DNA from 3 places in the Paenibacillus sp. FSL R7-0189 genome. Region 3 is predicted to be linked to each of the others. Evidence: predicted binding sites of a transcription regulator. Region 3 holds the regulator's gene; each other region holds the start of a gene.
The links. Region 3 encodes Rex, which represses fermentation and respiration genes when NADH is low (regulators of the CRP and FNR family bind a similar motif). Its sites were predicted from a motif close to TTGTGAAATATTTCACAA; they were not measured.
Positions count from the first base shown of each region.

Region 1 (10,864 bases), 2.4 Mb from region 3:
GCACTCGGCATGTTAGAAAAGCTGCTGCAGTCCGGAATGGATGAGAAGCTGGCTGTAAAGTCGGTCAACTCAATTCTTTTATTACGCTCCCCTGATGAATTCTATGCTACTGTCGACATGGCTTTAATCGATCAATATTCTGCGCAGACAACGTTTATGAAGATTGCTTCAGCACCAAGCTTCATCCGGAGGGGGAGTGAGGTCATTCCAATAACCTCTAGCAATCTGCCGATAGGAATCATTAAAGATATTGATGTGGATTTAATCAGTATGCAGCTTCGCCCCGGCGATATTTTAATTATGATGACCGATGGTATTTATGATGCGCCTGGATATGCCGTTAATAAGGAGATATGGATGAAACGGATGATCCAAGAGCTTGAGGGTGATGATCCTCAGGATTTAGCGGACAGCCTGTTGGAGAAAGTGATCCGTTATCAGGGCAATGAGATCCTTGATGACATGACTATTGTCGTCAGCCGTCTTGATCATTTTCATCCGGAATGGTCCAGCCTGCATATGCCGGGCATCGGCCGTATGGAGCGCCCGCGTACGGTAAGTTAGTTATTTTAGGTTTAGGTTTAGTAGGTTTTAATGTTGGGCACGCGCGAAGCGTTGTGTTGCTTGTATAGTTTAAGGCACGTGCAAGATATCGTGCTGCTTGGGTGGCACGCGCGAAGCGTCGTATTGCTTGTGAGTTTGTAGCACGCGTAAGACGTCGTGCTACTGGAGGCAGTCGAGGCGAGTCCGTGATGTGTAACTCGCCGGCCTCTACTATTCTCGTTTCAATGGTCGGCTGACTTGGGACGGAATCTGTAGATCTAAACTGTTTACTAGTGAAGGTATTGAACGGAGAGAAAGTTTGGAGCTGTAGAAGCGGAGCGTTCGCCTTTGTCCTCGGATTCCAACCGCGAGAGGCGGTTCTAATCAAGGAATCTGAGGACAACAGCGATCGAAAGCCCAAACATTTCTCGCAGTTCCCCTATTCACTAACCCCCTCTATTTTGATCGAAATGCCCCCACTTAACATCGACCGTTTGAAATCTCTCATTTCTGGATATGCTAGAAACAGAGGTTCAAACAAAGGGGGAGTTGAGGGTTATGAAGCAAATTATGCTCATTACTGACGGTTGTTCGAATGTAGGAGAAAGTCCATTGTTGGCAGCGGCGCATGCCCTGCAGGAGGGAATCACCGTAAATGTGGTCGGTGTAGTTGATTATGGTACGATCGGTGAAATCGGCAGCCGGGAGATTGCCGACATTGCCAAGGCCGGGGGAGGCCTTAGCCGAATAGTCGGAACACCACAACTGGCGCAGACGATTCAGATGATGACACGCAAGACCGTGGTTCAGACGATCCAGCAGGCGGTTAATAAAGAGGTAAAAAAGATACTAGGCGACGGCTCACTGGATCAGCTGCCTCCTGTTCAACGTTCACAGGTTGTTACAGTTGTAGATGAACTGACAGAAACAACGCCGCTGCGCATTGCACTTCTTATCGATGCCAGTGCCAGTATGAAGCCTAAACTGGGTGCTGTGGAAGATGCAATCCGCGATTTGGCACTCAGTTTAGAAGCACGGGAAGGCAAGAGTGAGATCGCTGTGTTTCATTTTCCCGGAAATAACAGCAGTGAAGATGCCAAGCTTGATCTAGATTGGACGCATGACATGTCAGGTATTCGTACGCTATTCTCTAAATTACACATGAGAGGTGCAACACCGACTGGCCCAGCTATTTTCAAGGTGCTTGAACATTATCGTTATGATACACTGGATGAACATCGTGGACGTCGACTAAGCGATGACCACGACGAAAGAGAAGGGATGATTGGTGGGTATGTCGTCTAATCCGTCCTATCCTACTGGTACCTTAATTAACGGCAAATGGCGGGGTAACCGTTATGTCGTTGAGCGGATGCTGGGAAGGGGCGCGAACGGAACCGTATATCTTGTGCAAAGAGAAGGCAGACGGGAAAGGTACGCGCTAAAAATCGGATACGATACACTTGAACTTCAATCGGAGATCAATGTACTGACCTCGCTGCAATCGCGACGAAAGCGGAATGAACATCGGGCTCGTCGTGAGAATCCATTGTCTTCTTATTTTTTGGAAGCGGATGATTTTGCGAATGGGGATAATATCCCCTTCTATGTGATGAGGTATGTTGAAGGCAAACCGCTGCATCATTTTTTATCGAAAAACGGTCCCGATTGGTTAGGCCTGGTAGGTCTTGGTCTGCTTGAAAAGCTGCGCACACTGCATGAATGTGGATTTGTGTTCGGTGATTTGAAGCCCGAGAACGTCATGGTATCGAAATACGGTGAAGTGGAACTGATCGACTTTGGGGGCACAAGCCCTATTGGTCGTAGTGTGAAGCAGTTTACCGAATGGCATGATCGTGGTTTCTGGAATGCGGGCAGTCGAATCAGCGATGAGGGTTACGATCTTTTCGCATTTGCTGTGCTGTGTCTTCGTTTGCTCAATGAAGAAGGGCTCAAAAAGGCAGCCTTACAGCTGCCGCAGACGAGAAGTGTGGACGAATTATTTAAGCTGGCTAGAAATTTACCCAATAAGAAACTATCCTCCTGGATTTGTATGGCGTTAAAAGGGGGGTTCTCAGGCTCTGCGGATGCTACTGAGGTCTGGCGAAACCATATTTATAACTCGCGCAGAAAGCGCCCGGATAGTATGGACACCCCCCGGTGGTTAAAAAATGCATTCGCATTGTCTTTGTTTTTGCTCGCCTTTACGATTTATTGGGTATTCCGTTTTTGAACTCATACATATAGTTGGAGAGAGAGGGGGGCGCATATGGAGCAAATGAATGGACTGGTGGAGTCTGTATTGGAGTCAGCAGCCGAGCATGAGCTGTGGGCGCCCCATGACACCATTGTAGTCGCAGTTTCCGGCGGCCCGGATTCTGTGGCTCTTTTGCATGTTTTACATGAAATATCTTTAAAATTTATTCCGCTTACCTTAATATGTGCTCATGTGAATCATGGATTTAGGCCGGAGTCGAAGGAAGAGGCAGAGCTCGTACGTGGTATGGCTGAAGAACTGGGACTGCCCTTTGAGTTTGCGGAATTCGATATTCCCTCCTTGGCTAAAGAGAGTGGACTTGGTCCTGAGGGTACTGCACGTGAGAAGCGGTACGAATTTCTGATTGATACGGCACACCGATATGGGGCGCGTTCTGTTGCTCTGGCTCATCATGCTGATGATCAGGCCGAAACTGTAGTTATGCGTCTATTACGCGGAAGTGGCTTATCTGGACTGTCGGGTATCAAGTGGAGAAGAACAGAAAAAAAGGTGGAACTCATTCGCCCATTCCTACGTATTAACAAAACAGCACTTTTAGGGTTATGCCAAAATGAAGGTTTCACTTATGCTGAGGATGCCACCAATCTGCTGACGAAATACAAGCGGAACGCCATTCGTTTGGAAGTTCTTCCTTTTCTGGAAAAGTATAATGGCAGAGTGAGGCAATCCCTCGTACAGCTTGCGGAAATTGCGGGAGCTGAAGATGAGTATATGGAGACGTCTGCGGCAAAATGCTTTGAAGAGCTAGTTTCGGAAGGGGATGGGAAATACACCTTTAACAGAGCTTCATTTGCTGCCATACCCTCCGCTTTACAACGGCGTTTGATTAAACTAATATTAAATTATCTGTCGGCGGATTTATCTGCCCTTGATTTCCCCAAGATCGAAACTGTACGTCGGGGAACGCTGCAGAGCTATCCCACCACCTGGAGCTTGGATTTGGGTGGAGGCCTGACTTGTGTGCGGCAATATGATAGTATCTTGTTCTCGTCCAAGCCCACGACGCCACAGGCAAGCTATACATATCGTCTGTTTTTACCGGACTCTGAGCTTAAATTGGAGGAAATAGGTAAGGTGATGTCGATGGCGGTACTGGAGAGAGAAAACTTTTTTGTACAGGGGGAGGATTATGGGAAGATGTCGGCTTGGTTTGACTGTGATGAACTGGTCTTTCCACTGACGATACGATCCCGATTGCCTGGAGATACCATAAGGATCATGGGATTAAACGGAAGCAAAAAGGTAAAAGATATTTATATTGATGATAAAATACCTGCTTCCGAACGGTCATTGATTCCCCTCGTTTGTGATGGTTTGGGCAATATCGTCTGGATTCCGGGCGTAAGACGCTCGATGCATGCCGCAGTAGGGCGGCACACGACCTCCGTACTTCTATTGTCTCTGGCAGAGCTGGATGACCGCGAAGAAACGTAATGGTCGAAGTAAGTCTTTCATAGTATAACTTAGGAGGTTTCGCAAGTTGCAAAACGATATTCAAGAAGTATTGATCACCGAAGAGGAACTTCAGCAGAAAATTAAGGAACTCGGTCGAACACTGAGCGAAGAATACGCAGGTCGTACCCCTTTAGTAATTTGTGTACTAAAAGGTGCGTTTATATTTATGGCAGATTTGGTTAAAGCCATTACAGTACCTGTTGAGATGGATTTCATGGCAGTGTCCAGCTATGGAGCATCCACCAAGTCCTCTGGAGTAGTCAAAATTATTAAGGATTTGGATGTATCGGTAGAAGGCCGCGATATCTTGATCGTTGAAGATATTATTGACAGTGGTCTTACACTCAGCTATTTAATTGAGTTGCTCCGCAACCGGAATGCTGCTACTATCTCTGTGGTTACCTTGTTTGATAAACCATCAGGCCGCACTGTTAATCTTGAAGCCAGCTACACAGGCTTCGTGTTACCTGACGAATTTGTTGTAGGCTACGGATTGGATTATGCCGAGCGGTATCGGAACCTCCCATATGTTGGAGTACTGAAACCTGAGATTTATTCCAATTGAACTAAGGACTGCCTCGATCATACGGATCGGATACCCACAACTTCCTTTATTTGAGGTGTCCCAAGAGGCTATGGTACAATAACTTGAGTGTTGTGAGAGGAGGTAGGGGATGAATCGGTTCATCCGGAATTCTGGTTTTTATTTGATTTTATTTTTAGTCGTGGTGGGTATTGTCCAGTTTGTGAGCAATGGAAATGAAGCCGCCGATTTCCCTAGATACGACGAGTTACGGCAGGAGATCAAGAACAACAATGTGAAGGATTTGACGGTTCAGTTTGAGGGTAATGCCTTTCTGGTCACAGGCGAGTATAGAGAGCTGCCTGCCGATACTAAATCGAAAAGCTTCTCCACATATATTCCTCCTACAGATGCCGCTATCAATGAACTGATTCAAGCCAGTGATGTTAATGGGATTGAATTAACTCAGAAGAAAATGGAAGGTACCAGCATTTGGCTGACATTCCTTTCTTCAATTATCCCACTGGTAATTATGTTCATCTTGTTCTTCTTCCTGTTTAACCAGGCGCAAGGTGGCGGCGGTAAAGTCATGAATTTCGGCAAGAGCAAGGCTCGGTTATATAATGAGGAGAAGAAGAAAATCAGCTTTGAGGATGTTGCAGGGGCGGACGAAGAGAAGCAAGAGCTTGTCGAAGTCGTTGAGTTCCTAAAAGATCCACGCAAATTTGCAGCTGTCGGCGCACGTATTCCTAAGGGCGTATTGCTTGTAGGTCCTCCGGGAACAGGTAAAACATTGCTTGCCCGTGCGGTAGCAGGTGAAGCTGGCGTTCCTTTCTTTAGTATTTCCGGTTCTGACTTTGTGGAAATGTTCGTGGGTGTCGGTGCTTCTCGGGTACGTGATTTGTTCGAGAATGCTAAGAAGAATGCTCCATGTATTATCTTCATTGATGAAATTGATGCTGTGGGTCGTCAGCGTGGCGCCGGTCTTGGTGGCGGACATGACGAGCGTGAACAGACGCTTAACCAATTGCTGGTTGAGATGGATGGATTCGGTGGTAACGAAGGCATTATTATTGTAGCGGCGACTAACCGCGCTGATATACTTGATCCGGCATTGCTTCGTCCAGGACGTTTTGACCGTCAAATTACGGTTGACCGTCCTGATGTGAAAGGCCGTGAAGCTGTACTTAAGGTTCACGCTCGTAACAAACCGCTTACGAAAGATGTAAGACTGGATGTTGTTGCTAAACGCACAACCGGATTCACAGGTGCTGATCTGGAGAATCTGCTGAATGAGGCAGCTTTGCTAGCTGCACGTCGTAACCGTAAAGATATTTCCATGATTGAAGTGGATGAAGCTATTGACCGTGTTATCGTAGGTACTGAGAAACGCAGCCGTGTGATCAGTGACCGCGAGAAACGTATTGTAGCTTATCATGAAGCAGGCCATACTATTGCAGGTTACTTTCTTGAGCACGCCGATATGGTGCATAAAGTTACTATTATCCCACGCGGACGTGCAGGCGGATATGTTATTATGCTTCCGAAGGAAGATCGGATGATCGTTACCAAGCAGGAGCTTTTGGATAAGGTTACTGGATTACTTGGTGGACGTGTTGCTGAAGAATTGTTTATTGGTGAGATCGGTACGGGTGCATACAGTGACTTCCAACAGGCTACGCGCATCGTGCGTGCCATGATTATGGAGTACGGTATGAGCGATAAGCTTGGACCTATGCAGTTCGGATCTTCTCAAGGTCAAGTATTCTTGGGTCGTGATATTGGGCATGAACAGAATTACAGTGACTCCATTGCTTATGAGATTGATCAGGAAATGCAGAACTTTATTACTTCGAGTTACGAACGTTGTAAAGATCTGTTGATCAAACACTCCAAAGAAATGCACTTGATTGCCAATACATTACTTGAGAAAGAAACACTTGAGCTTGATCAGATCACACAACTGATTGAACAAGGATTCCTTTCCGAGGATGGTAAACCAGAGGGTGGCGAAGGTGTTGCCCATGAAGTTGGCGAGCCTGTCATCGACAATATCGGTGATGTGCGAGTTCGCATTCAAGGCAAGCCTGAGGATGAACAGTCCACACTTCCTGACCTGTCGAAGGATATCCCGAATAACCCTGATTCTGAGGGTAATGACGGTTCTGACGATGACAATAAAGGTGGGGGCACTAGCCTTACCTAATTGGGTCCACCATTCATATGATGTAAATTTATCCGGAGAACGTAACTGTTCTCCGGATTTTTTATTTTAATTTTTAAGGGATTCTATGCCTTAAAGCCTGTCCAGTTACATTGACAGGGGCTGGAACGTTGTGTACATTAGTGATTAATATTACTTACTATTTATATCAGCATGTTCATTTTTTCACCATGATGGCGCATGCCATTTGATAACATCATGTCGGCGAAAAGCCGCGAGGATTTAAGGGGGAGAACAATCGGTGGAAGCTCTGGCGCTTGAGCGCAAGCAGGAACAGAATCGAGAACTTCGTATACGTCTTGAACAGCTTAAAAAGGAACGAAACGCAATCATTTTAGCTCATTATTATCAACGTGATGAAATTCAGGAGGTTGCCGATTTCCGGGGCGACTCTTTTTTACTCGCTCAGAAGGCTGCAGAGACAGATGCAGAAGTTATTGTATTCTGCGGTGTTCATTTCATGGGGGAAAGTGCAAAAATTCTAGCCCCGAACAAAACCGTCCTTATTCCTGATGAACGTGCAGGCTGTCCAATGGCAGATATGGTCAATGTAGACGGTTTGCGTAAGCTAAAAGCTCAACATCCAAATGCTAAAGTAGTCACTTATATCAACTCGTCCGCCGAGATTAAAGCAGAAACCGATATTTGTTGTACCTCTGCTAATGCTGTGAAAGTAATCGAATCCCTTGACGCCGAAGAGATTATTTGGGTCCCAGATAAGAATCTTGGTCAATATGTACAAGATCAGACGGGCAAGAAGCTGATTATTTGGGAAGGCTATTGCAACACTCACGACATGTTGACCGTCAAAGATGTAGTAGAAATGAGAGCAAAATATCCAGATGCGGAATTTGTAGTTCATCCAGAGTGTCGTCCTGAAGTAGTCGCCATGGGTGACTATGTAGGCAGCACTACATCAATTCTGGAGTATTGCCGGAAATCGGATCGTAAGCAATTTATCGTTGGAACGGAAGATGGTACCGGATATCAGCTTCGTAAGGATAGTCCAGATAAAGAATTCCATTTTGCTACCAAATTTCTTGTTTGTCCTAATATGAAAGTTAATAATCTAAAAAAACTGGTGAAATGCCTGGAGACGATGAAGCCACAAATCTATGTACCGCCTGCTGTCGCCGACAAAGCCAGAACATCCCTAGAGCGCATGCTACAAGTCCGGTAGCATGCGCTACTCTTTCGTTGAAACAGGTGAAAAGCGGTCATGATTCCACAATATTTGGTTGATTTTGATCTTCGGGATATTCCTACGGTAAAGACAGATTGTATTGTTATTGGTTCAGGGATTGCCGGGTTATTCACAGCTATTAAAGCCAGTGAAGATCGGCGTGTCATAATGATCACAAAGAAATCAGTAATGGAAAGTAATACTCGCTATGCACAGGGGGGGATCGCAGCTGTTATAGCTGAGGATGATTCCCCTGCTTACCACCGGCAGGATACCTTAATGGCCGGAGCAGGTCTTTGCTCCTCAACAGCTGTCGATGCACTTGTTAATGAAGGGCCGGAAGGCGTTCATGAGTTAATTCGCTTAGGAACTCTGTTTGATAAGGAAGATGGGGTACTGGCTTTGACTCAGGAAGGTGCGCACAGCCATCGCCGTATTTTACATGCTAATGGGGATGCTACAGGTTATGAGATTGTTCGTGCATTGGCGGAACAGGTAGCCGAACATGAGAATATTGAGGTCTGGGATGATCATTATGTTATCGATCTCATCACTGAAGGTGGAGAATGTGTAGGCGCATTATTGCAACGGCCCGGTGGTGGAAGGTTGTTCCTGCAAGGGGATGCGACCATTCTGTGCTCTGGTGGAGCAGGACAATTATATCGATACACTACCAACCCAGAAGTAGCTACAGGAGATGGAGTAGCAATCGCCTATCGCGCTGGGGCTCATATACGAGATATGGAATTTATTCAATTTCATCCTACAGCACTTAGTTACCCGGGAGCTCCTAGATTTTTAATCTCCGAAGCTGTGCGTGGGGAAGGAGCAGTCTTGCGCAATATTAATGGAGAACGGTTCATGGAACGTTATCATGACCTGCTTGAGCTGGCTCCGCGGGATATTGTAGCACGAGCTATTGTAAGTGAAATGGAACATACTAAATCAACGTTCGTTTATTTGGATATTACACATGAATCTCCAGAGATGGTGAAGCATCGGTTTCCCACAATATATGAGACATGTATGGGCTATGGACTGGATATTACAAGTGATTGGATTCCAGTGGCTCCCGCTGCGCATTATATGATGGGGGGGATTAAGACCGATCTGAATGGAGAGAGCACCATCCCACGTCTGTTTGCTTGCGGAGAGGTTTCCTCCACAGGCCTGCATGGCGCTAACCGTTTAGCTAGTAATTCATTATCTGAAGCCATTGTATTCGGACAGCGTATTATTGATCGGATTCATGAGCTTTCCCCGCTGGACCGTGATGTTTTATCGGTTAACAGTAACGAGGGACGTGTAGATTCGCCAACTCAAGCTATTGTGGAACGTCGTTTGAAGCTACAGAAGGTAATGGTTCGATATGCCGGACTACGTCGTAACGAAGAGATGTTACTTAAAGGACTAGATGAATTAAAACGACAGCTGCCAATCTTTGGATCAGCATTGTCCAAACGTGAGGAATATGAATTTGCTAATATGCTGACCTGCTGTTTGCTTGTGACAGAGTCTGCTCTGGCACGGGAAGAGAGCCGTGGGGCGCATTACCGTGAGGATTATCCGCAGCGGGATGATGATCAGTGGCGTAAGCACCTGCTTCAAATTCGCGAACTGGGAATAGTGGAGGAATTAAGCGATGATGTTTAATGGTTACAATGAAGAGCTAGTACAATCCATCAAGGCTTGGTTGCGGGAAGATGTTGGTTCCGGAGATGTAACCACGCAGATGACGATTCCAGTGGGCCATGAGTCCAAAGGGATTATTCATGCCAAGGAAGACGGTATAATTTGTGGCATTCCAATTGCAGAGCTGGTCTTTGAAATTGTGGATCCGGCACTTAGTTTTACAGCCCTTGTCGAGGAAGGTCAAGCTGTAACCAAAGGGACAGTAATTATTGAGGTTGAGGGCAGCACACATGCGATTCTAACAGGTGAGCGGCTTGCGCTTAACTTGATGCAGCGTCTTTCGGGTGTGGCATCACGTACAGCTTCTTTCGTGCAGGTGCTGGAGGGATTACCGACTCGTCTAGTGGACACACGTAAGACTACACCAGGTCACCGGATGCTAGAGAAATATGCTGTTCGTATTGGTGGAGGCTATAATCACCGTTTTGGCTTATATGATGCAGTTATGATCAAGGATAATCATATCAAAGGCGCGGGTGGTATTCGGCAGGCTGTAGGTCGTGCCCGGAAGAACATCCCGCATACGATGAGCATCGAAGTGGAGACCGAGAATTTAGAGCAAGTCGAAGAGGCGCTGGCAGCAGGTGCTGATATTATAATGCTCGATAACATGTCTAACGATATGATGAAGCAAGCCGTGGCTAGGATTAAATCGAAAGCTCCGCATGTTAAGACAGAGGCTTCTGGCAATGTATCGTTAGAAACCTTACGCGGGATTGCTGAAACGGGTGTGGATGTGATTTCTGTCGGGCGCCTTACGTACTCCTTCTCCAGTCTGGATATCAGTCTAGACCTTAATGCCAAGAAGGAAGGGCCTTTGTCATGATGCTTGCTGTCGATATCGGTAATACCAATATTGTTCTCGGTGTATATAGAAAACGCGAATTGCTGCATCATTTTCGGCTAAGTACTGCGCGTCAATCGACCGTGGATGAATATGGAGTAATGATACACAATCTTTTTCAC
Region 1 covers NZ_CP150223.1:2,346,293-2,357,156, reverse strand. Annotated here, with positions in the region: gene spoIIE (stage II sporulation protein E) at 1-564, shown strand, start outside; gene MKY63_RS10130 (VWA domain-containing protein) at 1,102-1,848, shown strand; gene MKY63_RS10125 (serine/threonine protein kinase) at 1,832-2,776, shown strand; gene tilS (tRNA lysidine(34) synthetase TilS) at 2,813-4,255, shown strand; gene hpt (hypoxanthine phosphoribosyltransferase) at 4,302-4,841, shown strand; gene ftsH (ATP-dependent zinc metalloprotease FtsH) at 4,951-7,005, shown strand; gene nadA (quinolinate synthase NadA) at 7,265-8,203, shown strand; gene nadB (L-aspartate oxidase) at 8,243-9,859, shown strand; gene nadC (carboxylating nicotinate-nucleotide diphosphorylase) at 9,849-10,724, shown strand; gene MKY63_RS10090 (type III pantothenate kinase) at 10,721-10,864, shown strand, end outside.
Region 1: a site for Rex is predicted at 7,177-7,194, ahead of nadA (quinolinate synthase NadA). Genes of this name have one in related genera too.

Region 2 (10,864 bases), 3.2 Mb from region 3:
GCCAGCTTATCCTCTGGAACACCGATTTCTTTGGCCAAAGCTTCGATGGAATCCGCCTGAATCACGAAGCCCATTTTGTCATATTGTTCAATAGCCTTCACACGGGATTTAACACCGGAATCAAAGACCAGCGTAGCTGCTTTTTCAGGTAGTGTATTGATGGAAGCTGTTACTTTATCACGGGTATCCAATTCATTGGTGAACCGTGTACCTTCACTGGAAACAAGGATAGCGCCTTCCCCACGAACAGCTTCGCCGATGAGGTAGGATTTTTCTTGCTGCACAGTCGGGTGAACTTGGATTTGATCCATATCGACGGTTGTGCCGCCGAGTTTCTCAATCATCTTGATGCCGTCTCCGGTACTGCCGATTTGGTTAGTAGTAACGTAGCCTTCCAAGTCAGGTCTTACTTCGGAGATCAAATCCATATTGGCACCGAATCCGCCAGTGGTTACAACGACAGCATCTGCCGTAATTGTTTTTTCCTCTGTTTGGTTAAAGAGGACCTTGACGCCATTTACTTTGCCATCTTTTTCAGTGATTTCTTTGACATCAGCATTCACGAAAAGTGGGATTTCTTTCTCTTGTACGTTTTTTACTAAACCTTTGACAAGGTATTGACCCACAGCAGAGCCATCTTCAGGACGGTGTGTACGTTTTTCGTTCATGCCGCCTGTAATGGTGATATTGTTCAAGCGGATTCCGATGGAATCCAGCCAATCGATCGCACTCGCGGAATTATCAACGAAGAAACGAAGCATTTCTTTGTCGTTAGTGTCATGGCCACCTTTTAATGACTCTTCATAAAATAAATCATTGCTGTCTTCAATGTTTTGTTCTTTTTGGAATTTCGTTTCAGAAGCGTTCATCCCCGAAGAGGATTTGGTTGTGTTCCCGCCGGCAACCGGCATTTTTTCCAAAATAACAGGGTTCATGCCTTTCTCTTTGGCCTCAAGCGCCGCGGACATTCCCGCACCACCCGCACCGACAATGATGATATCATATTTATCTTTTAATTGATCGAATGGTGTGTAGCTTGCTTCAGATGCCCCGGAGACGGCTTCAACTTCTTTTTTCTCGTTGTTATTACTCTTGCTCTCGTTCACCTTGTCGTTTCCATTACCGCAACCTGCGATAACGAGCATGACAGAGAGGACGAGACTCAGAGCACCAGCTGCTTTCTTTTTCATTGTTAACCCTCCACTTTTATATTTCTCTATTAAGATGTACCAAAAGAACCCGACAAAAAAGAAAGGAAGTATCAGAGGGAGTTGGAAGTGGAGAAGCGCGCGCGTCGCTGTTATTCTCCTAACTTCAAATCTTCTACGGTTACGTCCACACTTTCCATCGTTATTCTCTTTAGTTCATCTTCTTATTAAGTATACCATCAATCATGACTATTAGTGAAAGTTTTCACAAATTATACAAGTCGTCTATTCTAACATAGGGTAACGAAATATTGAGCGGATTAGGCGGAAAATGGACCATAAACCATATAACTAGAAGATATGGCGTGAGATTTTCTCACTGTAGAAGTGGTAACTGTCATGGATTAGTAAAGCGGTTTTTGTTTTTCTGGATTTTTAAATGGTAAAATGAGAGTATTGCCTACTAGTCAATCCGGAAAGACTAACATGAGACATAGGAACAAATTCTAATTAATAGGTGAGAATATGGAATTTAATAACGTAATAAAAGAAAAAGTAAAAGAAGATAACTATAAAGTGTTTGCTTTACTTAGCCGCTATTTGAATAATACCCCCGACTTTATTAACAAAGAAGAAATTGAAGAAATCGTAAACTGTGGTGTATCTTATGAATACGCTTTTGGTTTAATGCTGGCTGCTGCTTTTGGGATGGATACGGTTGATAATGTTGATGATAAGGAATTGTTCAACCAATATTTTAGCAATATGCTTCATAAGCTAGATGCAAATGAATATTATGACAATCCATATTATAAAAATATCAAGATACCAACTATAAAGATTAATAATAGTGAATTAAAATATGAAAAATATAAACCTTTTGAAGGTTTTGTTTGCAATGATATCATCCGGACAGAAGTGGGAAGACAAATTCCTCAGGTTGGCTTTTTTCAAACTGAATTCATGTTCCCGGCCGTATTGGAGAATGATAGAATCTGGATGACGATCACGCCAAATGAAATAGAAACAATGAAAGAAGCTGTAGATAAAGCGTTTGGGAATGTTCTTACGTTTGGGCTTGGGCTTGGCTATTATGCTTATATGGTTTCTGAAAAAGTTAATGTTGAAAGCATAACGGTTGTTGAAAAAAATCAAGATGTCATTGATTTATTTAATAAATATGTACTGCCACAATTCAGTAATGCTCACAAGATCAGGCTTATCCAAGCAGATGCTTTCGAATATGCAGAACAACATATGTCTAAGGAAAAATATGATTTTGTATTTACGGATTTATGGCATGATGTTTCTGATGGAATGGACATGTATTTAAAAATGAAAAAGTTTGAAAAGAAAAGCCCGGATACTGTATTTATGTACTGGATAGAACAATCTATTTTATGTTATTTGTAATTTTGAGTTGCGTTAATCTGTTGTAGCTGACTCCGAAAGGAAGAACCCATTTTTGAAAACTCCTATATCTATCATAAATTGGCTAGAGCACAACGAAATCATGAACGACTTATTAAATCAGGAAGACAGCTTAACTGCGCATACAATGGATCAAGGATTTGAAGCTGAGGTCATGAAGATTAATTCTGATCAAGAGAGCTATGTACTGAAAACATGGAATAAGGAATCCAGACCGGATGTCCAGTTTCAATATCGTTTATTGGATGTTCTATCCGAACGAGGAGTAGCCGTCTCTAAACCAGTGGGCTGGGGAATCAATCCGGAGGGACATAAGGTGTTGTTAACAAGTTTTGACGGAACCCCTATTTATAAAATGAATACCAGGAAAATGAAGGAACTCGCAAGCCTATTAGCAAAAATACATAAAATTCGCGTTGAAGAGATTGGAAATATACAACTGCCAAAATACGATTTCATCGGCTACTTTTTCCCTGAAGCTAAAGAACAATCTGATATTTATAATGTATTGACTTCTCTGGTTGAGCAAACTCCAATGAAGCAAGACTGTATCATTCATGGGGATTTTCATATCGGAAATATAGTGGAGGATAAAGAGCGATATACCATAATCGATTGGACGAACGGCCAGTTGGGAGACTCTAGATATGATTTTGCCTGGTCACTTATTCTGCTGAAAATATATATCTCTGAGCGTTATGCTGATGTGTTCAGAACTGCTTATCTATTGGAAAATGATATGGATCAGGAAGAACTTGAGATCTTTGAAGCTTGGGCATGTCTACGGTGGATTTTGCTGAATAGAAGAGGTAGCACACCGAAAGGGCCTAATACAACGAAGAGAGTGAAAGGCTTAATCGCTAATAATCGGTTTTTAAAAAAGATGGATAGTAAATTGTTCTGATGTACGCAAGGATGGATGGATTTTCTGGGAGATTGGAAATGTAGTGTAACACCGTACATTATTACGTTATTAAATTATTTGTGGTATATTAAAGGTAGAAAAGACGTAAAATGCAAAGAGAGCCGTGCTGTAACACGACTCCCAAGGCAATAGCCGCTTTTAAGGGCGGTAGGCTTCAGCAAATAGGACACGACAGATAGACCGCATGCCTTTGTGAGTGGGCGGTCTATTTGCGTTTATTGGACAGCAGCGCTACGATAAGCGAACCAAAGGTTAGCATAAGCATCATTGCTTCAAACACTGTCACAAGGCATCCCTCCCTTCGGTGAGAGGTAGCCGACCGACCCTTTAAGCCTATTCTATTTGCTCCACCAGTATAGCATAATCGTTTGAAAGAGAATTAAGACTCTTGTCATAATACTCCCTAGGATTGGAGTAGTTTTCCATTTCCTCTCTTTGTCTCCGCAACTCTCTCCATTTTGAAACTTCCGTATCACATTTGCGATTTTTTGATTCCCAATTGTAGGACGTACCTCTCTTTCTAAATCTCTTCTTTGCGAATTCCCAAACATCCGATTTTCATTGGATTTTCAGTTTGGGTGTTTATAATGCTTTTTATGAATCGGGGCAGCGGATTGTAAAGGGCTTTCGATTGCGCAAAGGAGGTTTTCCATGATAAGAGGAATTAAAAAAACATTGTATCTCATACTTGCATTCTTTATCGGTCTTTTTATCGCATCCTCCTTTTTTATTAGGGCGAAATATAATTATTTCGTATATGGGGACACGCCAATTTTGGAGAGACAACAGCTGGGTCTTTTTATTCTAGTGATCGCAGTGGTGCTGGCATTAAGCGTTATTTTGTATAAAATGTGCCTGAAGCTTAATAAGTACAGTTGGAAAATAGTCATTCCAGCCATACTGCTGTTTTCTTTTGCAATCCAGATGGTGATTATCTTTCTGTTTCCACGCTTGCCGACGGATGATTCGCAGACAGTGCTTTCATTGGCACTCGACATGCTGTACAGGAATGATTATTCGTCGTTTGACACGAACGGCTATCTGCATATGTTTCCGTTTAATTTTTCGATCGTTTTATATTTAAAGACGTTGTTGTTGATCTTTCCGGATAATTATCTGGTAATCAAAATATTTAATATTCTGTTTACACTCTTAACCTCATTAATGATTTACATGCTGTATAAAGAGCTCAATTATAAGTCCAAGGATAAGGATTATGGCATCCTCGTGTTTGCTGCAACCTATATCCCTTCATTGTTTATGAGTAATTTTATCTATAACGATGTGATCGCTACCGCCTTTCTGACAAGTGCTTTATATTTTGCCATAAGATTTATTAAAAGAAGGTCCATTAAGGATATTCTCTTCGCAGCTCTCTTACTGGCAATAGGCAACTATTTCCGCAGTATCGGTGTTATTTTTCTGATTACCGTGGTGGCGGGTCTTTTATTCAACATACGTTCTATCGGGGTGAAAAAGGTTTTTAGCGCTTTGTTTATCACGGCCATATTGTTTAATGTTCCCGGCTGGACGCAAAATGCTGTGCTGCAGGCGACGAATGTTGTAGATGAACCGATGAACGAAAATTCCGCACCTGTCTACATGTGGCTGAATATGGGGATCAATCTGGAGACGTTTGGGTTCTGGGATAACCGGGAGAGCTACGCTATCTATCAGCAGGATGCAAATTATAATAAGGTAGAAAGTACGGAGTTATTTAAAGAAGAAATCAGTAATAAACTCTCCGAGGCGGGCCTAAGTGACTTAGTGAAGATGTATTATAAAAAAATCGTTTGGACCTGGACGGAAGGAACCTACCAGATGGAACGATATGGGCTCGGAAATGACGGATCATCCAGTAACGGGGGAAGAATGGGCTTTGTCATGGACCGTTATAGCTACACTAATGCTGCTACGGATTTGTTTAAGGCAGACTCCAATTATAGAAGTGGAATGTTGTGGCTGCTGTATGTTCTGAATTTTCTGATGTATGTATTTATACTCGTTCGCTTAATGGGTGGAATAAGAGCCAAAAGATTTGAAGAGACCTCTTTGATTCTTGTGGTGCTGGGCTTTATCGGATTCTATCTTTTATGGGAGATCAAGTCCCGGTATATTTACCCGGTGTATCCGCTGCTGATCGTATTATCCTACATGGGTTTTAAGGACGTATACGATTATATGTTAAAAAGATGTTTTCCACGTTAACTATGTTCGCTCGGAAAGAGGGGATTCAAAGATGCGGACCAAGCGGTATTTCGCTTTGCTCATAGCAGTGCTAAGTTGTTCCATGGTGCTCGTCTCCTGCGATGCTATTACCGCACAGAAGATAACGAGTACTGACTCCGGGTCAAGAGCGAACGGGGGACAGGGCTTCACCGGCGGGCGGGGGAAAGATGGGGGCGGATCTCCCAACATGAATGGTGGGACAAGGAGAAACGGCAACCCAGGTACAGATGGCGGTGGCGCACAAGGTGGGCGGCAGTGAACAAATTTCATGAACTTGCCCCAAGCCTACGAAGATTAAGTGTGATAGGATAAGGTTACATTTAAATTCCCCGCGGGGGTAAGAAAAGGGAGCACCATGAGAATCATTATATCGCCTGCCAAGAAGATGAAGATGGATACGGATTTCTTGGATTGCCGCCAGATGCCGCAATTCATAAGCGAGTCGCAGACTCTTCTGGCCTTATTACAAAAGTTGAATTATGAAGAAGCCAAATCGTTATGGAAATGCAATGATGCCATCGCCACGCTGAATGTGGAACGGATTCGGGATATGGATGTAACACGGGATCTTACACCGGCTATCTTTTCTTATGAGGGTATCCAGTACCAGTACATGGCACCAGGGGTACTTCAAATGGAGGAGCTGGAATATCTTCAGCAGCATTTACGGATATTATCAGGGTTCTATGGAATTGTCCGGCCATTTGACGGCGTTGTTCCGTACAGGCTGGAGATGCAGGCAAAGCTTAGCGGACCTGGTTTCAAGTCTATCTACGAGTTCTGGAACAGGAAGCTGGCAGATCAGCTGTTTTCGGAGACTGACATCATTCTGAATCTGGCCTCTAAGGAATACAGCAAGTGCATCTCCCCTTACATTGGCGGGAATGTTCGAATGGTTAGTTGTGTATTCGGGCAGGAGATCGGCGGTAAGGTAGTAGAGAGAGCGACCCTGGTCAAGATGGCCAGAGGTGAAATGGTACGCTTCATGGCTGAGCGGCAAATCAGCTGTGTGGAGGATATCAAAGGCTTCGACGGATTTGATTTCAGCTTTGCTGATGAGCTGTCGGATGAGAGTACGTATGTGTTTATTCAGAAAAAGAATGACTAGAGCAAGCAAAACATGATGGGTAATTCTGAAGGGGGTTGAATAACCAGCTTCAGGGTTACCTTTATTTTTTGATCAACGAAACCAGATGCTGAATTCTAGTTTTTTTAAAGGGGATAGATTAGGGTATAGAGAATAAAGTTCGGGTGGAATAAGATCAGGTTAACGAGGAGGACTTATGATTTTCAAAAGAGATCCATTGGATAAACAGAGCTTACTTAAAGAATTGGATTCGCTAGGCTATTCCGACAGAATCAAAAAAGTAGCAATCTTAGGCCGTGATCATCTCGGATCTGTCCAGTACTCCCAATTACTAGCCTCTTTGCTGGAGGATGGTGTTTATGAAGCACGACTTGCCTTAATCGGCGCCATTGCAACACAAGATGCTGCTATTATTCTATCAGCACTGCGGCATCCCAAGGCAAGTATCAGAAATACGGCTGCGGGTCTTTTGGCAAAGGTGGCTTCGGATGCTGATATTGAACGTGAGCTCCCCCATTTATCCCATGATTGCCGCCGCAAGCTGCTGCATAGTATTTCACAGATTAACCGTCAGGAATTAGCAGAACGCTTATTGCCTGTAGTGTATGCCCGATGGGGAGCGGAGGAAGCCGCGATTATATTGCAGGCCTGTTATTCGGCTACGGTAAGTAAATGGCTTGCTGATATCGGGTATGCCATAAAAGACTGGAAGAAATTATCCAGCCGGCATCTTAACGTAGTAGCAGAATACTTTGCAACAACACTGGAAAGCACACCACTCAGGGAAAAAGGCTATGTCTGGTGGAGATTCTCATCAGCTCTGGAGATCCTATGCAATCTGAAGGCAGACTTGGTGCTGGAGTGTGCGCTGAATCATGGACCTATGGGCATCATACATCCTGCGTTAAAAGAACAGCTTGGCACGCTTGTACGCCAAAATCCTAATAAGGTATATCAACTGTTAACACGAACGGAGTCGCGGAGCGATCTGATTTCTTATGGTATTCCTGAAGCTGTTCTTAAAAGGAAAAAATATTTATCCATGGATCAATGGATGGAGATAGCGAAACTACTCGCAGATCACCCTATGCAAATAGCAAAGCTGCTTCATAATATTGCACCTTCTAACCGCAAAGTCATTTTCGATGCTGTGTATGAAGAAGATAAACGTAATGAACGTATTTTTCCGGAAAGATTACTGTATGTATTACCGCATGTCTTGCGTGACAAGGAAGCCACCCGGATGCTTGGCCTTCGTGAAATTAATGATGACAGGGAGAGAACAATCAGATTTACAGCTTGCCGTTCTATTCTTCATTCAAGAGCGGGACTTGAACAAGCAACACAGGTATCCAGTGCAGACGAACGTGCCACGGCGCTTATGCAGCTGATCAGAAGTACCGTTCTGTCGAGACAGGGTATGAATGAAACTTTGGTGTACCTGGGCCGGATTAAAAATGATCAGGATCCTGTCCGGGGCGCTGTGTTTAAAGAGCTATCGGAAAGTCCTGCGTCTGTGTTCACGGATGCCCATGTACAAGAGCTTACTTTGCTTGTTGATAGTGTTATAGAGGCCAGAGATACTTCATATGGTACAAAATTTTCCGTTCAACAACTGGCGTTTGCTATTCTCCGGCATAACGCATTACATCCTCATGGTGAGCTGTTTAAGTTTTCTTTAAAAACGATTCAGAAATTGGCCAAGCAGAATGGGCAGCTTTCCCTTCCATCCTTGGAGAAGAATTTACCCCGGGGAGTAGAAGAGATTATCTTCGACGAAATTTATACATTAGCTGTACAGGCCAACAAAAGAGAAGATTACAATCTGGTGTTAAGCCTAGCTAGCTCATTCGGTAAAAGAGGTTACGGCATCATAAAACTTCAGAATCTGTTAAAGGAAGCAACGAGGGCAAAGGCGGATTCTACAGCCATACAAGCGGCCAGATACTGGCTTGCGCCTCGTACAACGCGTGATGCCAGAGTTAAGGAATTATTAGCTATAGATAAATCGTATATTACGATCCATGAAGTGTTCCAGCATCTGCATCTGAAGCGTCAGGAATGGCTCGATCCTTTTATTTCAGGGGCTGTCATTAAGGGCAAGTTCCTATCAGGCAAAACTATCTATCTTGTGCCGGCCGCGGATGGATTCCACAGATGGCTGCCACGTCAGCAACAAGCTTTAAGTGCCTTATTAGAAAAAATTGCATACGATGCCAAACGTAATCTTTGGGAGCGTGCAAACGTTATTAAGATCATGGCAAGCATGCCTGATCTCGGTTCGGATAGGTTACTTGGGCTTATGCAGGATAAGGAAGTAACTGTAGTAGAAGCTGCACTTCATGCCTTTTCGCTTATGGAAGAACCGGAGAAGGCACTTCCCGTTCTGCTGGAGAATCTGGATGGGGACCGGGCCCGTGTAGCCATGTACTCGATACCCAGATGCATCCGCAGGGTGAATCCGGTGTTACTGGTTACTATGCTGAAAGAGCTTCTGAATCGGGATAAGCTGAAGATCACTGTCAGAAAAGAAGCCATCCGCTTACTGGGCGCTTATAGAAGCGATGACAGCCTTCCGCTATTGATGAACGAGTTCCAGAAACCCAATGCACACAAGGATGTAATCATAGCCATAGGGCATGCTGCGAAACAGCTTTTAGATGATGAACGCGCTTGGGATATGTTAAGTACAATGGCTTCTTCATCAGAAAGTGACATTGCAGGAAGTTTATTATCTCAACAGCCTAATGCTCTTCCGCTAGACTTTAGACCACGTTATCTAGGATTAATCCTTGAAATCGCAAGGCACCAAGATGCGTATATTGGCAGATATGCTTTCATTTCTATGATGCGGTGGACAAATGGAAATGAAGGGATTGTTGCAGCTGCCACCGCTCAGTCTATTACGGATTTGGAAGACAGCACTAGATGGGAAACTGCTATGAACACGCTGGTAGAAACCTGTCGCGATGGTAAGATCAATGAGGTTGTAGTTGGTGTATGTCAGAGACTGGTTAGTGCAGCGATAAGGGATGAATGGAACGCCACTGCCAAAAGAGATTTGCCTCATCGGCAACGTCTACTGAAATTAGTCAACCAGCTGATAGCTTTGCCAAAAATCACCCGGATGCACCTTATCCCTTTGTATACGGATCTGATTGACTGTCTGGCATCTGATGAGACCTTACAGCAAGCTGTGATGAAATTGTATATAGCAGCAATAGATTGGAATAATGTGAAGGAATCCGCCAATTATCTCAATCGGATGGTTACCACTATTTCAAATCAGCCCCAGCTATTAAGCGATGTTTATAAGCAGGTCGCGTATAATTTAGAAGAGAGCACGGGATACTGGAGTCCGGAAACTTTATTGGGAATTGTAGATGTTCTAGGGTCTGAGAGTCGTTACGAATCTCAGTATATTGGACTTTCGTTGCTTGAAGTTGCCGGAAGTGCTCTATTGTGGAGTCCAGAGCCTGCAGAGCGTCTGCGGTTGTACAGAGATCACACGAACCTTGCGGTTCGCTCACTTGCGCTAAATATTTGGACGGCGATAGATTAGTTTTTGATATTTTTTGAAAATAATAAAACATCAAAAAAGCTCAGGCTGCAAATCGGCCTGAGCTCTTTTGGTGTTTATTCAATTAAGCTTCCATCTTCTGTGCTGTGTAGAGGCGGTAATAAAGGCCCCGTTGTGCGATAAGCTCATCATGTGAGCCGCTTTCCGCGATGCCTTTGTTAGATACGTACATAATACGATCGCAGTTTTTTACGGTGGAGAGGCGATGCGCGATAATGAACGAGGTGCGTCCCTTAAGCAGTTCATTCAGCCCTTTTTGCAATAAGCGCTCAGTCTTCGCATCAATGGAAGAAGTGGCTTCATCCAAGATGAGAATGCGCGGATCTGCTAAAAGTGTTCTTGCGAACGAAATGAGCTGCCGCTGTCCTTGAGACAGCTTGGAGCCACGTTCATTGACCTCTGTCATGTAGCCTTGATCGAATTCACGGATGAATTCGTCGGCGCAAACGGCCTTTGCAGCGGCG
Region 2 covers NZ_CP150223.1:1,569,216-1,580,079, reverse strand. Annotated here, with positions in the region: gene MKY63_RS06765 (flavocytochrome c) at 1-1,190, opposite strand, end outside; gene MKY63_RS06760 (hypothetical protein) at 1,674-2,561, shown strand; gene MKY63_RS06755 (aminoglycoside phosphotransferase family protein) at 2,662-3,483, shown strand; gene MKY63_RS06750 (glycosyltransferase family 39 protein) at 4,156-5,712, shown strand; gene MKY63_RS06745 (hypothetical protein) at 5,744-5,992, shown strand; gene yaaA (peroxide stress protein YaaA) at 6,089-6,841, shown strand; gene MKY63_RS06735 (HEAT repeat domain-containing protein) at 7,017-10,382, shown strand; gene MKY63_RS06730 (ABC transporter ATP-binding protein) at 10,465-10,864, opposite strand, start outside.
Region 2: a site for Rex is predicted at 1,402-1,419, ahead of MKY63_RS06765 (flavocytochrome c). Genes of this name have one in related genera too.

Region 3 (10,864 bases):
TTTGCTTTCCTTCGCTCACATCTTATCAGCTAGGCTCTGTCAGCGCTCATTTTGGAGTGACGCATGATCGTCCGCATCAGGCAGATAGTGATGCACTTGCGACTGCTTTAGTGCTGCTGAAATGTCTGGAGGAGCTCTACGAGCTGCCGCTGCTTACGATCCAGAGACTCTGTGAGTTGTTTACCGAAGAGGATAGTGATCTGGGCTGGTACTTTGATGGTCTGCTGCGAGAGCGGGAAGCGGAGACGCTACAGCCCGAAGGTGATCTGACTTTCTATCGTCAATTAGCGCTTGCAGTAGGAGACTGGACGGAGTTAGCGCCACCTAGAGATGAGCATGCTGAGAATCCGCTAGCGAATTTATCTTTTACTGATTATATGGACGAAGTAACCAAACGACTTAAAGACACATTACCGCAGTATGAAAGCCGGGAAGCTCAGGATATTATGATCAATGAGGTGATGACGGCACTTGCCGAAGACAAACACCTACTGATTGAAGCGGGCACAGGAACCGGTAAATCGCTCGGTTATTTGTTGCCTGCCATTTATCAAAGCGTTCGCACCAATGAAAAAGTCATGGTCAGCACTCATACCATTAATCTGCAGGACCAATTGCGCGAGCGGGATATCCCTTTGTTAACGCAGGTAGTTCCTTTTCCGTTTAAAGCTGCTATTTTTAAGGGAAGAGGACATTATTTGTGTCTGCGTAAGTTTGAGCATAAAATTAATAAAAAGGACTTTATAAGCCCAAGGGAAGATGCGCTTACTGCCGCTCAGATGATCGTATGGCTCACTCAAAGTGAATCAGGGGATGATGAAGAGCTGAATTTAAGCGGCCGGGGCGGTGATTTCTGGGAGACGGTGGCAAGCGATACCGATTCCTGTCTGGGCCGTTCTTGTCCGTGGTTCCGCAAATGTTATTATCATAGGGCTAAGCATGAAGCTGGGATTGCTGACGTGGTCATTACAAACCACTCTAAGCTATTCGCAGATGTTAAGGCTGGGCACCAGCTGCTTCCGGCTTACGAGCATCTTGTCATTGATGAAGCACATCATTTAGAAGATGTGGCTGGTAAACATCTTGGCATGCATATGAAGCATTTCACTGTGGCACACACGTTATCGCGACTGTATAAAGATAGCCGAAACGGACAGCTTCCTGCTCTGCGCCAGATATTACAGTCGTCAGGCAGTGAAGAGGCTTCAGAATGGAGCGGAGTCATCGATCGGATTTACCCGGATCTGCTTACCGTCAAAGAAACCTGGGATGCACTCAGCGACAAGCTGTTCAGCCTTTTGCCGGAACGCAGTGATGCAGGGGCGGGGGAAGCGGGACAACTGGTTATGCGGTTGCTTCCCGCCCGTAAGCCGAAGGATTGGGATGAATTAGTTGCGCTAGAGAACACTATGAATCTGACGTTAAGCGATATCATCCGTAAGGGTGATAAAATGCTTAACGAGATGCGTGACCAGGAAAGCCAATCCTCAGCAGACAGTCTTGTTACTGATATTAGCGGTTTATTTAAGGATTTGGCTTCCATCCGTGAGCAAGTAAGATTCTTTATGGGGCTGAATGACGATAATGTAGTATATTGGCTGGAGGCAAATGGAAATTACCGCAGCAAATCACTACAGCTGTATGCCGTCCCTGTGGATGTTAGCAGCCAGCTTAAAGAGTTGTTCTTCGATAAGAAAAAAAGCATCGTGCTTACCTCGGCGACGCTGTCTGTAGATAAATCTTTTCAATTTATGATTGATAATCTCGGACTTAACGAAGCTGCGGAAGAGGGACGTCTAATGACCTCACTCCTTCCATCCCCCTTTAAGTATCGCGAGCAGGCACTGCTAGTTATACCGCGTGATTTTCCTAGTGTGAAGGGGAGTGTGGGCGATGCTCGATTTGTCGATACACTCGTACAGTCATTATCGGAAGCTGCTAAAACAACACGTGGGCGGATGCTGGTTCTGTTTACTTCTTATAAAATGCTGCGTCAGGTATATGATCCGCTTAAAGAGGCTTTAGCCTCACAAGAGATTACGGTGCTTGGTCAAGGCGTGGAAGGTGGCAGCCGGAGCAAGCTGATCCGCCGCTTTCAGGACAGTGCAGCATCCGTTCTGCTGGGGACGAGCAGCTTCTGGGAAGGTGTAGATATTCCAGGTGAAGCACTGACTTGCCTGGCCATCGTGAGACTTCCGTTTCAACCGCCGAATCACCCGTTGGCGGAAGCGAAGTCTGAGTTATTGCAGGCCCAGAAGAAGAATCCGTTCATGAAATTATCTGTTCCTCAAGCGGTTATTCGTTTTAAGCAGGGATTCGGAAGACTGGTTCGCACGGCGCAGGATCGCGGAATAGTTATTGTTTATGATACGAGGGTTATTGAATCTCATTACGGGAAGTATTTCCTTTATTCATTGCCTGGTCCCAAAATGGAGCATATGCTTACTGATCAAATGGTCCCTCGCATAGCGGAATGGCTAGAGGATGGCGGCGCTTCTTAAAACGCTCGTCTTCAGTTTAGCTCCTCCTTATCCTTAAGGGCGGTGTGTTACAGTACCGTCCTTAATAAGGAGAGGTAGACGTTTGAATATGGATTTTCACAAGAACATTACTATTTTTAGGAGGGAAAATATGAAATCGGATAAAATATCAGAAGCCGTTGTTCGCAGACTGCCTGTGTACTTGCGTTTTTTGAATGATCTCCAGAATCGCGAAATATTAACAGTTTCCTCTCAGGAACTTGGGCAAAAGCTTGATCTTAATCCCGCACAGATTCGTAAGGATTTAGCATATTTTGGTGACTTCGGCAGAAAAGGTATCGGCTATGATGTAACGTATCTTATTGAGAAAATCCGTCATATCCTGAAGCTGGATCAACAGCTTAATGTAGCTTTAGTTGGAGCAGGTAATCTCGGACATGCCTTGTCTAATTACAATGCATATCTCAAAGATACTATGAAAATCACGGCTATATTTGATTCGTACGCTCCTAAGGTTGGACGTAAGATCAACTCCCTTACTGTGCAACCGATGGATGAACTAGGCAGCACAATTCGTGAGCAAGGTATTCGCATTGCCATTATTACCGTACCTGATTCAGAAGCTCAAAATGTAGCAGATATCCTCATTTCTTCTGGGATTGAAGCGATTTTGAACTTTGCCCCTGTGATTCTGAAGACACCACCGAATATCCGGGTGCATGCAGCTGATTTTACAACTGATCTGCAAAGTCTTGCTTATTACTTGCGGGATGGAAAGGAAGAAAGCGAACATGAACAACAATAAAACGATAATTAAGGGCGGGTATTTTCTGACTCCGGGAACGGATGAGCCGGTTCTGAGTGGATATATGACTATTGAAGATGATTTAATCACTTACATAGGAAAAGAAGAGCCTCAGATGGAAGCTGGAGTGCAAGTGGTTGATGGCAGCCGTCTGCTGTTCATGCCTGGACTTGTAAACACACATGGTCATGCGGCGATGTCTTTGCTGCGTGGATATGGAGATGATTTAGCGCTACAAGTGTGGCTTCAGGAGAAAATGTGGCCGATGGAGGAAAAGTTCACCGGTGATGATGTATACTGGGGAACCTCCTTATCTGTATTGGAAATGCTGAAGGGTGGAACTACGACCTTCCTCGATATGTATGATCATATGGACCGAGTAGCCGAGGTAGCTGAGTTATCAGGTATCCGTTCCGTATTGATGCGTGGTGTGATCGGGTTATGTCCAGAGGATGTACAGAATCACAAGCTTGCGGAAGCGATTTCTTTTGCCCGTAACTGGCATGGAAAGGCTGACGGTAGAATTACTACTATGATCTCGCCACACGCCCCTTATACTTGCCCTCCTGCCTTCCTGGTTAAGTTCGTGCAGGCAGCGCATGATCTGGATTTACCGATGCATACGCATATGTCCGAAACGAAACGTGAAGTGGAACAAAATGTGGCGGATTACGGGTTGCGTCCTGTAGCTCACTTAGAGAAGCTTGGAATGTTCACACGTCCCTCGATAGTTGCACATGGTGTTCATTTAAATGATGAAGAGATTGAGATCTTGGCTCGCCATAATGTGGGTGTATCTCATAATCCGGGCAGTAATTTGAAGCTGGCTAGCGGAGTGGCTCGGGTTACTGATCTTCTAAAAGCTGGTGTGAAGGTGTCTCTTGGCACGGATGGCGCGGCAAGTAACAATAACTTGGATATGTTTGAAGAGATGCGGCTTGCAGCTCTCATTCATAAGGGTGTCAGCGGTGATCCAACGGCTGTCCCTGCTCCAGAAGCTCTGCGTATGGCTACAGAATATGGCGCGCAGTCCATCTTTTTAAATAATGTAGGCAGACTTGCTGTAGGGATGAAAGCTGATTTCATTGCTATTGATATCGATCAGCCGCATTTGCTGCCACACACAGATCTGTTGTCTCATGCAGTTTACTCTGCTAGCGCTAAGGATGTTGAGCATGTGTGGGTGAATGGTAAACAGGTCATCAAGCATGGACAATGCTTAACCCTGGATGAGGAAGCTATCCGGCGTAAAGCGCAAGAAGCCTTCGAAGGTTTATTGAAGCGTTAAGTCTGGAGAATAACGAATAAATAATAGGCTGCGACTTTTTGCTTTTAGCAAAAGTTGCGGCCTTTTGTGCATTTTTAAGACTGGGAAAGCTAGAAAATTATGAAATTTTGGATAAACACGCAGGTGTGTTATATAATCAAAAAAGATATATTACTAGAAAGGGAGCTGTACCTTGAAGAAAAGGAAAAAATGGATCCTCCTGGGGTCAGTTCTGATTCTGCTCCTGGGGTTTGGACTTATCCAGTTCTATGCCTATATTATGAAAGATCAATGGAACGAGCGTGATATCGCTAAGGATGTTGCCAAAACCAGAGCGGGTCTAACAGAGGTAACCAAAGCACAAAAATCGGTTTGGGATGAAAATGCAGTGTACTGGGTTTTAACAGGAAAAAATGAAGCCGGGACTGCTCTTATGGTCTGGGTCCGCTTTACGGTAGATGGAAAATTTGCTGAAGGCGACGACGCAGTGTTTGCTGAGGAACTAAGTAAAGGAACCTCGGAAGCCCAAATACGCGGCATTATCAAAGCTGATCTTCCGGACATAACGATTGAACGCTTGCTGCCGGGAGTATATAACGGAGAGTATGCTTGGCAGCTTTTTTATAAACAGAGCGGTCGGTATTATTATCAATTTTATCGGTTTTCGGATGGGTCCCGAATGGGTGAAGGTTACAGTTTACCTAAAAGTTAAGCCGAACATAAGGAAATTAAGGGTGGCATAGTAAACAAGCGAACTTATTATAAGTTCGCTTGTTTACATTTATTTGATGTACAAAAGTGATATACTAAGTGATATACTGAATGGGTAGTTATCACCGAATATTCTTTTAAATTCACATACAAAAATAAGCCGATTGATTAAAAATCAAGGCCGGTTTTGTCGAAAGTGAGGAATATATTTGGTATTGATGGAAATTTTTAAAAAATTAAATTTTAAATATATTCACATTTATTTTGAAATTAGTATATACACCTGTGATATACTACTACTTGTAATTAGAACAGCAATAAGAGACTTCAGTCTCTCTGATGAGCTCTCAAATAGCTATAGATTATTATAATGAGCTTTATATTTTGTCATCTTTGAGAGGAGGACGTTTCTTGAAATTACGTCTTGTACCTGTGCTGATAACGTCTCTACTGTCGGCTACTCTATTGTTTGGTGGCTTCTTTTTGTATCGTCAGTTTGCAATGCAGGAACCACTTCAGAAGATTGTATCTCAATATGAGGGCGTCAATAATTCTCATATCAGTATTAACCGCAATGAGGTCACTTTGAAACTTGATCTCCAGCCAGGCACGAAATTACGTGAACTGGTTCAGTACGTCTCCAAAGAAGGAAAATCGATGATTGATGGACGTACACTGAAACTTGATGTAGAACAGAACTCCAGTGAACTGCTGGATGAATACTGGGATAAAGCGATGTTCTCTGTAGCTGAAGCCATGGAGAGCCGTAAATATACACTTATACCCACAGAACTTGATGGACTCAAAGCGCAATATCCGCAATATAAAAATGTGATAGCCTCAACAGAAATTGACGACAATAATGTCTATGTAAGCTTGAGTAATGGAAAAGAAAGCAAATTTATTATTTTGCCGCGTAAACCTGCGACATTGGGGGTATGGAATAATGCCTAAATACCTTAAAGAAATTCTAATCGGATTTGTTCCTGTCTTGTTTATTTTTATGGCTTTTCTAGGCATTAATATATTCCCGATTGTAATTGCTGCTGGGATGCTCACGGCTTTACTTATCATTGCTCATTTAAGAGGCGGACTTGCGGTAAATGCAGGTGCCGGGAAGAAACGCAAGAAGGATGGACCTTCAAAGCTCACTTTTGAAGAAATTGGCGGGCAAGACAATGCAAAGCAGGAGCTTCGTGAAGCGTTGGATTTTTTGATCCGGCATGAGGAAATCAGCAAATTCGGGATTCGGCCTTTGAAAGGGATTCTGCTTACAGGCCCTCCAGGAACAGGTAAGACCCTTATGGCTAGAGCAGCAGCACATTATACGAACTCTGTATTTGTGGCAGCATCAGGCAGTGAGTTTGTAGAAATGTACGTAGGTGTCGGTGCCGGCCGTATCCGCGATTTGTTTAAGGATGCCCGTACCCGCGCCCTTAAGGAAAACAAGCAAAGCGCTATTATTTTCATAGATGAAATTGACGTAATTGGCGGTAAGCGTGAAGGCGGACAGCAGCGAGAATATGATCAGACCTTGAATCAGCTGTTGACCGAGATGGACGGGATCTATAACAACGAAACGCCGCGCATTCTGCTGGTAGCAGCCACTAATCGTAAAGAAATGCTTGATTCAGCATTGCTGCGTCCTGGCCGGTTTGACCGTCATATTCAAGTCGACATGCCTGATAAAAAAGGCCGTAAATCGATTCTCGAATTGCATGCCAAAAATAAGCCGCTTCATGCAAATGTGAACCTCGACAAAATTTCCGAAGAAGCCTATGGTTTTTCCGGTGCTCAGCTCGAAAGTGTTATGAATGAGGCAGCAATTTATATGATGCGTGAGGAATTGACAGAGGTTGAGCAGCGGCATCTGTCGATGGCGATTGACAAGGTTATGATGGGGGAAAAAACGGACAGAGAAACTAACCACGAAGAGAAAAAGCGGGTGGCAATCCATGAATTGGGACATGCCATTATGGCTGAGCTGCTGCGTCCGGGAAGTGTTAGTCAGGTTACACTGACTCCGCGGGGGCAAGCCCTTGGTTATGTACGTCACAATCCTCAGCAAGAGCAGTATCTGTACACCAAGGATTATTTAGAAGATCAGATTATGATCGCACTTGGTGGAGCGGCTGCAGAAGAAATGTATTATGGCGGACGAAGCACAGGTTCGCGTGGCGATTTTGATCAGGCCCTGAATATTGTCGAAACCATGATGAAATCCGGATTGACTTCGTTGGGTATCGCCAAGCTGGAAATGGTTACCACTGAAGAACTTATGAAGGAAAACAGTAAAATATTGGATGAGTTGATAGTACGTACTCACGACCACCTTGAAAAGCAACGAAATGTATTTGATTACTCCCTTGACATTTTAATGAAGGAAGAAGTGCTCTCCGGAGAGCAATTTCGATGTCAATTTCGTGACAGCGTGCGTTTACCAGCATAAATATTTATGCTGGTTATTTTTTTTTACTTTTCAGGCATGCTAAGATATCATTATATGTCGGGCTTTATAAATTTTTGCGACAGACAAGGTACAATACAAAAGTATAGATACCTGAAAGGATGGAGACTTTTTTATGAATTTCAAGAAAATTGGTGTCATCGGCGGTGGCACAATGGGACAAGGGATTGCCGAAATGCTGGCAGCCAAGGGCCTGGATGTATTGCTGGTGGAGAAAACCCCTGAGAAACTGGACTACTCCTACGAAATGATCGAGACAAGTCTAGATAAGCAACTGGAGAAATGGGCGATCACTCAAGCTGAGAAAAAGCTGATTCTTAGCCGCATTCAAAAAGTGACACATTTCGCAGAGCTGAGCTCTTGTGACATGGTTATCGAAACAATCGTTGAGGATTTAGAAGAAAAGAAAAAAATATTGAATCAACTGGATCAAGTATGTCCAAACCACATTATTCTTGCCAGCAATACGTCAACACTTAGCTTGACTGAACTTGCAAGTTCTACAATGTATCCGGAACGCGTGATCGGAATGCATTTCATATACCCTGTAGCTAAAGTGGATCTTGTTGAAATTGTACGCGGTCTGAAAACTTCAGATGCTACTTTTGAAGATACAAAATCCTTTGTTGATGAAATTGTTGAGAAAAAAGGTGTAATGATTTATGAATCCCCAGGATTTGTAACATCACGCCTCATTTGCTTGTTTATCAACGAAGCTATGCATGTACTGCAAGAGGGCGTTGCCTCCGCACAGGATATTGACGATGCTATGCGTATTGGTTATCAATTCCAATATGGACCGCTTGAAATGGCTGACAGATTTGGTCTGGATTCGGTCCTTGCTGCACTCGAAAATATGTTCCGTGAATATGGTGAGCTGAAATATCGTCCTTCCACGATCCTTAAGAAGATGGTGCGTGCAGGACAATTAGGTATGAAATCAGGCGAAGGCTTCTTCCAGTACGACAAGGATGGTGACCGTATATGAATATTCTAGTAATTAACTCCGGTAGTTCTTCTTTAAAATATCAATTGTACAATATGGCTGATGAATCCGTTTTGGCTAAAGGTTTGGTGGAACGTATCGGGATGGATTCCTCCATTCTGAACCATAAACCTACTGGTAAAGCTGAAGTAACAGAAGTAAGTGAAATTTTGGAGCATAACACAGCGATTCGTAAAGTTCTAGCTTGCCTAACGGATAAAGAGCATGGCGTTATTGAATCCATTAAAGAAATCAATGCTGTGGGTCACCGTGTAGTACATGGTGGTGAATTCTTCAAAGCTTCCGCACTTGTGGACGCTGATGCCAAGACTAAAATTCGTCAATTGTTTGACCTTGCACCCCTGCATAACCCAGCAGCAATGATGGGGATTACGGCTTCTGAAGTAAATATGCCGGGTGTACCGCAGGTTGTTGTATTCGATACTGCATTCCACCAAACAATGCCTGAAAAAGCTTATATGTACGCGATTCCTAGAGTACTGTACAATAAATATAAAGTTCGTCGTTATGGCGCACACGGTACATCACACGACTTCGTAAGCAAAGCTGCTGCGGAGTACTTGGAGCGTCCGTTGGAAGATCTGAAGATCATTACTTGTCATATCGGTAACGGAGGTAGTGTAACTGCAGTTCAAGATGGAGTGTCTGTGGATACTTCGATGGGTATGACTCCTCTGGAAGGTTTGATGATGGGGACTCGCAGTGGTGATCTTGATCCAGCAATTGTACCTTACGTGATGAACAAGGAAGAATTGTCCGTAGGCGAAGTTAACTCCATGTTGAACAAACATAGTGGACTTCTAGCAATTTCGGGCGTAAGCAGTGATATGCGTGATATTATTGAGGGTATGGAAAAAGGTGAGCCTAATTCCACGCTAGCTTTTGAAATGTATGAGTACCGCTTGCGCAAGTATATCGGTTCTTATGCGGCTGCTATGAACGGTGTAGATGCTATCGTATTCACTGCTGGTGTTGGTGAAAATGCTTCATTGCTACGTGAGAAACTGCTAAATAACCTTACGTTCCTGGGTATTGAGTTGGATGTTGAAGCTAATAAAGTTCGCTCCGGCGACCCGCGTCGTATCTCTACGGTAGATTCCAAAGTGCAGGTGCTTGTAGTTCCGACTAACGAAGAACTTGTCATCGCACGTGATACAAACCGTATTGTGCAAGGAATTAACGGCTAAATTAGAGGAGAGATTGAAGGCATGGCTAACAAGAGTGTAATCAAGAACGTGAATGAACATGTTGGAGAAAGTGTTGTTATCGGTTGTTGGGTAAACAACAAGCGCTCCAGTGGTAAAATTCAGTTCCTGCAGCTTCGCGATGGTACAGGTTATATTCAGGGAGTTGTAGTGAAATCAGAAGTGCCTGAAGAGGTATGGGATGCAGCTAAGAGCCTCACACAGGAAAGCTCATTGTATGTGACCGGTATTATTCGTGAGGAGCCTCGCAGTCAATCCGGTTTTGAAATGACTGTTACCGGAATTGAAGTTCTGCACCTTACAGAGAATTATCCAATTACTCCGAAAGAGCATGGCGTTGATTTCTTGATGGATCACCGTCACCTCTGGCTCCGTGCCTCGAAGCAGCGGGCTGTTCTGGTTATTCGTGCGGAGATTATCCGGGCAATCCAACAGTTCTTCAACGAGAGCGGATTTACAAAGGTGGATCCTCCGATTCTGACGCCAACGTCAGCAGAGGGAACTACTAACTTGTTCCACACGAAATACTTCGATGAGGATGCTTACCTGACCCAAAGCGGACAGTTATACATGGAAGCTGCAGCTATGGCACTGGGCCGTGTATATTCCTTTGGACCAACCTTCCGTGCGGAGAAATCTAAGACTCGTCGCCACTTGATCGAGTTCTGGATGATCGAGCCTGAAATGGCCTTCACAGATCATGAAGAAAGCTTGAAGGTTCAGGAAGAGTTTATTAGCTTCGTAGTACAATCCGTATTGAAGAATTGCCGTGCGGAGTTGGAAGCGGTAGGCCGCGATATTTCCAAGCTGGAGAATATCAAAGCACCATTCCCACGCATTACTTATGACGATGCGATCAAGTTCTTGAATGATAAAGGCTTTGAAGATATTGCTTGGGGTGATGATTTCGGTGCACCTCATGA
Region 3 covers NZ_CP150223.1:4,767,592-4,778,455, forward strand. Annotated here, with positions in the region: gene dinG (ATP-dependent DNA helicase DinG) at 1-2,501, shown strand, start outside; gene MKY63_RS20785 (redox-sensing transcriptional repressor Rex) at 2,632-3,285, shown strand; gene MKY63_RS20790 (amidohydrolase) at 3,272-4,573, shown strand; gene MKY63_RS20795 (DUF5590 domain-containing protein) at 4,746-5,264, shown strand; gene MKY63_RS20800 (hypothetical protein) at 5,675-6,217, shown strand; gene MKY63_RS20805 (AAA family ATPase) at 6,210-7,712, shown strand; gene MKY63_RS20810 (3-hydroxyacyl-CoA dehydrogenase NAD-binding domain-containing protein) at 7,846-8,718, shown strand; gene MKY63_RS20815 (acetate kinase) at 8,715-9,923, shown strand; gene asnS (asparagine--tRNA ligase) at 9,945-10,864, shown strand, end outside.